Actinocorallia herbida: one gene and its partner. The protein of the gene in region 1 interacts with the protein of each later gene in a pairwise test. Links are inferred from orthologs where the notes say so. Each region holds a gene or a part of one and is shown in the gene's direction. Other genes may lie near its edges.

Region 1 (3,212 bases):
GAGAGGGGGAGGGGGGAGTAGAGGTGGGGGAAGAGGTCGCCGGTGGGGGCGGGCTCGTAGCGGACGTCCAGGGATGAGGGGTCGATCTCCAGGAGGCAGAGGGTGGCGGGGTCGGCGTCGGCGTAGTAGGTGGTGAGGACGTGGGGGAGCTGGGGCTCGGTGCAGCAGTGGATGAAGCCGGCCTCGGTCAAGGGGAGGTCGCGGGAGGACCAGGCGTAGGGGGTCGAAGGGGTGGTCGCGGCCCAAGCCGAGCGGTCGGCGACATGGAAGATGGAGGACATTCTCCGGACTGTACGGGTGGGGCGGCCGGATGCCATAGACTCGGGGCAGACCCCTCGCATGGCGTCATCTTGTGAACCTCCCCAGGGCCGGAAGGCAGCAAGGATAAACAGGCTCTGGCGGGTGTGCGAGGGGTCCTTTTCGTCGAGACGGACGGATCCCCTAGATGAGTCTGGCTCTCTACCGCAAGTACCGCCCGGCCACCTTCGGTGAGCTCAAGGGGCAGGAACATGTGGCCGAACCGCTCCAGCAGGCCCTGCGCAACGGTCGGGTCAACCACGCCTACCTGTTCAGCGGGCCGCGCGGCTGCGGCAAGACCTCCAGTGCCCGGATCCTCGCCCGCTCCCTGAACTGCGAGCAGGGCCCCACGCCCGACCCCTGCGGGGTCTGCGATTCCTGTGTGGCGCTCGGCCCCGGCGGCGCCGGCCACCTCGACGTCATAGAGATCGACGCGGCCTCGCACGGTGGTGTCGACGACGCCCGTGATCTCCGGGAACGCGCCTTCTTCTCGCCGGTCTCCGCGCGGTTCAAGATCTACATCATCGACGAGGCCCACATGGTCACCCGGGAGGGGTTCAACGCCCTCCTGAAGCTGGTCGAGGAGCCTCCGCCGCACCTGAAGTTCGTGTTCGCGACGACCGAGCCCGAGAAGGTCATCGGGACGATCCGGTCGCGGACCCACCACTACCCGTTCCGGCTGATCCCGCCGAAGACCCTCCAGGAGCTGCTGGAGGAGATCCTCGGCGCGGAGGACGTGCCGTTCGAGGAGGCGGCGCTGCCGCTGGTCGTGCGGGCCGGCGCGGGCTCGGCGCGCGACTCCCTGTCGATCCTCGACCAGCTCCTCGCCGGATCCGACGAGGCGGGCATCACCTACGCGCGGGCCGTCTCCCTGCTCGGGTACACCGACGCCGCCCTGCTGGACGAGGTCGTCGACGCGTTCGCCCAGCGTGACGGGGCCGCCGTCTTCGCCGCGATCGACCGGGTGATCGAGAGCGGCCAGGACCCGCGCCGCTTCGCCGCCGACCTCCTCGGCCGCTTCCGCGATCTGGTGATCATGGCGAACGTGCCTGAGGCGACGACGACGGGGCTGATCGACGGTCCCGCCGACGAACTCGACAGGATGAAGGTCCAGGCCGCGGCGATGGGCCCGGCCGACCTCACCAGGGCCGCCGACCTCATGCACAGCGGCCTTACCGAGATGCGCGGGGCGACGTCTCCGCGGCTTCTCCTTGAGCTGATCTCCGCCCGGATCCTTCTGCCGGGCGCCTACGGCAACGAATCCGCGCTGCTCGCCCGGTTGGACCGCGTTGAGCGCTCGGGTCCTCCGGCTGGTTCTTACGCGCCTCCTTCGGGCGGTGCCCTGCCGTCCCCGCCTTCGGCCCCGGCCCGTCAGGCTCCGGCGGCGCCCCCGGCGCCCGCCCCCGCCCGCCCGGCCGCGCAGGCGCCGACGCCTCCGGCCCCGCCCGTCGAGGCGGCGCGCCCGCAGCCCGCGCAGCAGCCGCCGAAGGTCGCCGACTGGGCCGACGAGCCCGCTCCCGCGCCGACGCCCGCCGCGCCCGAGCCTCCGAGGGCCCCGGCCGCCGCGCCGCGGTCCGACCCCAGGCCGGCCGAGGACGGATGGGGCGCCCCCGCTCAGCCCGCGGCCGCGCAGGCCCCGACGGGTGGCGGCGGCGGTGTCGACGTGCACGGGATCCGCCAGCACTGGCCGCGGATCCTCGAGTCGGTGCAGCGCCGCAGCCGGGTCGCCTGGATGTCGATCATGGAGGGGGTGGCCCCCGCCTCGGTCGAGGGCAACCTGCTGACGATCGCGTTCGACCACGAGGGCAAGCGCAAGAACTTCGTCAACGGCCGCCGTGACGGGGTGCTCGCCGAGGTGCTCAAGGAACTGTTCGGCGTGGAGTGGCGGATCGAGGCGGTGCTCGGCGGGTCGCTGCCCGCGGCCCCGCCGCGCCCGCCCGCCGCCGCGCCGCCCGCTGTCTGGGACGCCCCCCGCCCCGCCGCGCCCGCCCCGGCCCCGGCCGCCGCGCCCGAGCCGCCACGCCCCCAGGCCCCGCGCCCGCCCGCCGCCGCCCAGGCCCCGCAGCCGCCGAAGGGCCCCGCGCCCGCAGCCCCCGCACCGGACGACCCGCTCCCCCCGCCCCCTGACGGCCCCGACGACCTCGACGAGTCCGACGGCCTCGGCAGGGCCGATTTCGGCCTCGCCCTGATCCAACGTGAACTCGGCGGCCAGATCATCGGCGAGGTCCCCACCTCCTGACCCCGCAGACCCCACCGGCAGCCGATCACCACCCACATCGGGTTCTGGCGCGTCCACGCCTGGACACCCCCAGGGCGTCCGGTAGCCGTGTCCGGTCGCGTACGGTTCGTCATGGGTCAGGGGCCGGGTCGTATCGGAATCGAGCGGGACGTCGTAGGCTCGGAGTCCGAGTCGGTGGAGGGGGATGGCCGTGGAGCCCGGTTTCGACATGCAGCGGTTGCTGGAGCAGGCGCAGGCGGTGCAGCAGCAGCTGTTCGCGGCGCAGCAGGAGCTGGCCGACGCGGAGGTCGAGGGGACCTCTGGCGGCGGCCTGGTCAAGGCGACGATGAACGGCCAGGGCGAGATCACCGCGCTGGTCATCGACCCGAAGGCGATCGACGGGGGAGACCCCGCCGAGACCGCGGAGACGGTCGCCGACCTGGTGATCGCGGCGATCCGGGACGCGGCGCGCGCCGCCGCCGAGCTCCAGCAGAACACGATGGGCCCGCTCGCGCAGGGCATGCCCGGTCTGCCGGGGTTCTGACATGTACGAGGGTGTCGTCCAGAACCTGATCGACGAGCTGGGAAGGCTCCCGGGGGTCGGGCCCAAGGGCGCCCAGCGCATCGCCTTCCATCTGCTGAACGCCGATCCGGCCGAGGTCATGCGCCTCGCCGACGCGCTGCGCGAGGTGAAGGA
Region 2 (4,364 bases), 740 kb from region 1 along the record:
GGCGTCAAGGTCACCAAGAACGGCAAGTACCGCGTCGGCAAGAAGGCGTCCTTCAAGGTCGAGGTCACCAACAAGGGCCCCGACGCCAGCGGCACCACCCGCGTGTACGTGAAGTTCCCCGCCAAGAAGCTCAAGCTCCGCAGCTTCCCCAAGGCGTGCACCAAGGCCTCCTACGGCCTCAAGTGCGTCTATCCGAACATTCCCGCCAAGGGCGCCAAGACCTTCAAGGTCTGGTTCACCGTCACCAAGCAGCTCAAGGCGGGCAGCAAGCCCACCGTCACCCTGGGCCTCCAGACCCCCGGCATCCTCGACCCGGGCAAGCCCAACAACACCTCCAAGACCACGCTCCCGATCACCCGCTGAGGGGTCGGGGCCGGGCCGTTCGAGCCCGGGCAGGGCGGCGGCGGCGCTAGGGTAAGACGGCCCCCGTCCGCCCTGTGAGAGGTCTGCTGATCATGGCTGATTCCTTCGTTCACCTGCATGTTCATACCGAGTACTCGATGCTCGACGGTGCGGCGAAGGTCGGGAAGCTGACGGACCGGGCGGCCGAGCTCGGCATGCCCGCGATCGCGATGAGCGACCACGGGAACCTGCACGGGGCGTACGAGTTCCACAAGAAGGCCAAGGGCTCCGGGGTCAAGCCGATCATCGGCATCGAGGGCTATGTGAGCCCCGAGTCCCGGTTCCACAAGCAGCCGGTGTTCTGGGGCGAGCCGCACCAGCGGAAGTCGAACGACCAGACGGGGCTCGGCGGCGACGTGTCGGCGTCCGGCACGTACCTGCACAAGACGATGTGGGCCTACACCGCGCAGGGGCTGCGCAACCTCTTCCGGATCTCCTCGCTGGCCAACTTCGAGGGCCGGATGAAGAAGTACCCCCGGATGGACGACGAGCTGTTCGACCTCTACCACGAGGGGATCATCGCGACCACGGGCTGCCCGTCGGGGGCCGTCCAGACGCGGCTGCGGCTCGGCCAGTACGACAAGGCGCTCGAGCACGCGGCGAAGTACCAGGACATCTTCGGCAAGGAGAACTACTTCCTCGAGCTGATGGACCACGGCGGCATCTCGATCGAGCGGGGCGTCCGCGACGACCTGCTCAGGCTCGGCAAGCAGCTGGGCATCCCGCCGCTGGTGACGAACGACTCCCACTACGTCACCGAGGACCAGGCGACCGCCCACGACGCCCTCCTGTGCGTCGGCACGAACTCCCTGATCAGCGCGCCGGACCGGTTCCGGTTCTCCGGCGGCGGCTACTACGTGCGCTCCGCCGACGAGATGCGCGGCATCAACCCGACCTCGGACGTCTGGCAGGACGGCTGCAAGAACACCCTGCTCATCGCCGAGCGGGTCGAGTCCTACGACGACGTCTTCGCCTTCCGCGACCTGTACGCCAAGTTCCCGGTCCCCGAGGGCGAGACCGAGATGAGCTGGCTGCGCAAGGAGTCGCACCGGGGCGCGGCCGAGCGGTACGGCGAGCCGGTCCCCGCGCACATCACCGAGCGGATCGAGTACGAGCTCGGCGTCATCGAGAACATGGGCTTCCCCGGCTACTTCCTCGTGGTCGCCGACATCTGCCGGTACGCCCGCGACAACGGCATCTGGGTCGGCCCCGGACGAGGCTCGGCGACGGGTTCGATGGTGGCCTACGTCACCCGGATCACCGAGCTCGACCCGATCGAGCACTCCCTGCTGTTCGAGCGGTTCCTGAACCCCGAGCGCATCTCCCCTCCCGACGTCGACCTGGACTTCGACGAGCGTCGGCGCGGCGACATGATCCGGTACGTCACCGAGCGGTACGGCGAGGAGAACGTCGCGCTGATCGTGACGTTCATGACGATCAAGTCCAAGCAGGCCGTCAAGGACTCCGCCCGAGTGCTCGGCTACCCCTTCGCGGTGGGCGAGAAGATCACCAAGGCGTTCCCGCCCGCGGTGATGGGCAAGGAGATCCCTCTGACGGGAGTCTTCGACCCCAAGCACGACAGGTACGCCGAGGCGTCGGAGCTGCGGTCCCTGTACGAGGACGACCAGGACGTCAAGCGGGTCATGGACACCGCGCTCGGCCTGGAGGGCCTGACCAGGACCACCGGCGTGCACGCCGCGGGCGTCATCATCTCCTCGCAGCCCCTCGTGGACGTCATGCCGGTCGTCATGCGCCCCGACGACGGCGCCCGCATCACCGGCTTCGACGGGCCGTCCAGCGAGAACATGGGCGCCCTGAAGATGGACTTCCTGGGCCTGCGCAACCTCACCGTCCTCGGCGACGCGGTCGAGAACATCAAGAAGAACCGCGGCGTCGACATCGACATGCTCAACCTGGGGCTGGACGACAAGACCACCTACGAGCTGCTCGCCCGCGGCGAGACCCTCGGCGTGTTCCAGCTCGACTCCTCGATGATGCGCGACCTGACGAAGCTGATCGCCCCGGCCCGGTTCGAGGACATCTCGTCGGTGCTGGCGCTGGGCCGGCCGGGTCCGATGGGCGCGAACGCGCACGTGAACTACGCGCTGCGCAAGGCCGGGCAGCAGGACATCGTGCCGATCCACCCGGGTCTCAAGGACGCGCTCGAGCCGATCCTGGGGACCACCTACCACCTGGTCGTGTACCAGGAGCAGGTCATGGCCATCGCGCAGCAGCTCGCCGGCTACACCCTCGGCGGCGCCGACATCCTCCGGCGCGCGATGGGCAAGAAGAAGAAGGAGGAGATGGACAAGCAGTGGGCCACCTTCTCCTCCGGAATGGTCGACAACGGGTACACCGAGGAGATGGCGAAAGCCGTCTGGGACGTCCTCGAACCGTTCTCGTCCTACGGCTTCAACAAGTCCCACACCGCCGGATACGGGCTCGTCTCGTACTGGACCGCCTATCTGAAGGCGAACTATCCGGCCGAGTACATGGCGGCCCTGCTGACGTCCGTCGGCACCAACAAGGACCGCATGGCGATCTATCTCGCGGAATGCCGCCGGATGAAGCTGAAGGTGCTGCCGCCGGACGTCAACGAGTCGCTGCTGCGCTTCGCGGCCGTCGGCGACGACGTGCGGTTCGGGCTCGGCGCGGTCCAGAACGTCGGTGAGAACGCGATCAACGGGATCATCGCCGCGCGGACCGAGCAGGGCAGGTTCGCCGATTTCAACGACTTCCTCAAGAAGGTCCCGCAGATCGTCTGCAACAAGAGGACGATCGAATCCCTGATCAAGGCGGGCGCCTTCGACGACCTGGGCCACCCCAGGTTCGGCCTGATCCAGGTGCACGACACCGCGATCGACTCCGTCATCGACGTCAAGAAGAAGGAGGCGATGGGACAGGACTCCCTGTTCGGCGCCTTCGAGGACGCCGACGACGGATCCGCCGACGCCTTCACCGTCATCGTGCCCGACGTGGAATGGGACAAGAAGACCAAACTCGCCTTCGAGCGGGAGATGCTCGGCCTGTACGTGTCGGACCACCCGCTCAACGGGGCGGAACGGATCCTGGAGAAGAACCGGGATTACACGATCGTCCAGATCCTGGACGGCCAGGTCGACCACCGCGGCGAGTTCCGGATCGCCGGGATCATCTCGGGCGTCGACAAGAAGGTCACCAAGCAGGGCAACGTCTGGGCGATCCTCAAGATCGAGGACCACGACGGCTCGATCGAGGTGCCCTGCTTCCCGCAGACCTACCAGCTCTACGGGCCGAACCTCGCGCCCGACCTCGTCGTCTCGGTGACGGGCCGGATCAAGACCCGCGACAACGGCGAGGACGCGACGGTCTCGTTCACCGCGACGGGCATCGAGTTCCTCGACATCTCCACGGCCCGCGCCGACGGCAAGACCCCGATCGTCATCGGGCTGCGCGAGGAGCGGGTGAACCCCGACCTGATCGACGAGCTGAAGCGGATCCTGAAGGCGCACCCGGGCGGCAACCCCGTCCATCTGCGGCTGGAGATGCTGAACCGCAGGATCGTGATGATCAACCTGCCGGACTACGAGGTGACCCTGGAGTACGGGGCGTTCGCGGGCGACCTGAAGGTGCTGCTCGGGCCTACCGCACTCGTGGAGCAGTGACGCGGGGGCCGAGGGGGAAGGAGCGGACGTGGCGCCAGTCCTCGTCCCCTCCGTGCACGGACAGCTGGAAGGACGTGCACTCGAAGACCGCGTGGAAGTCGGCGAGTTCCTTGAACGCGCGGTCCAGGGCCTCCTCGTCGAGGTTGTGCGCGACCGTCACGTGCGGGTGGTAGGGGAAGAACAGCTCCCGCTCCAGCGGCGGGCGGCGGAGCTTCTCCTCCAGCAGTGAGCACGGGCCGATGCCCTCGGCCACCTGGAGGAACACCACGGGGGTCACCGGCCGGAACGTGCCGGTGCCGCGCAGCCGCACCCGGAACG

Evidence for each region. The genes of interacting proteins can lie anywhere in the genome.
Region 2: the proteins of EDD29_RS42245 (region 1) and dnaE interact in binary tests that used the Escherichia coli proteins (3 or more experiments, as listed by UniProt). The link is inferred for Actinocorallia herbida from one-to-one orthologs.

What each region holds. Positions count from the first base shown.
Region 1 is NZ_RJKE01000001.1:9,262,671-9,265,882, forward strand. What follows is about bases 22-2,990. They hold EDD29_RS42245 (DNA polymerase III subunit gamma and tau), read left to right. Parts: upstream 22-445; coding sequence 446-2,536; downstream 2,537-2,990. Other genes in these bases: EDD29_RS42235 (DUF952 domain-containing protein), read right to left, coding at 22-281; EDD29_RS42250 (YbaB/EbfC family nucleoid-associated protein), read left to right, coding at 2,721-2,990. In the rest of the region: more of EDD29_RS42235, read right to left, coding at 1-21; more of EDD29_RS42250, read left to right, coding at 2,991-3,059; recombination mediator RecR, read left to right, coding at 3,061-3,212. UniProt on the Escherichia coli protein: Part of the beta sliding clamp loading complex, which hydrolyzes ATP to load the beta clamp onto primed DNA to form the DNA replication pre-initiation complex.
Region 2 is NZ_RJKE01000001.1:8,523,603-8,527,966, reverse strand. Bases 126-4,246 are described here. They hold dnaE (DNA polymerase III subunit alpha), read left to right. Parts: upstream 126-455; coding sequence 456-4,046; downstream 4,047-4,246. Other genes in these bases: EDD29_RS38655 (2'-5' RNA ligase family protein), read right to left, coding at 4,024-4,246; EDD29_RS38665 (GH25 family lysozyme), read left to right, coding at 126-363. Also shown: more of EDD29_RS38665, read left to right, coding at 1-125; more of EDD29_RS38655, read right to left, coding at 4,247-4,364. UniProt on the Escherichia coli protein: DNA polymerase III is a complex, multichain enzyme responsible for most of the replicative synthesis in bacteria. This DNA polymerase also exhibits 3' to 5' exonuclease activity. The alpha chain is the DNA polymerase catalytic subunit.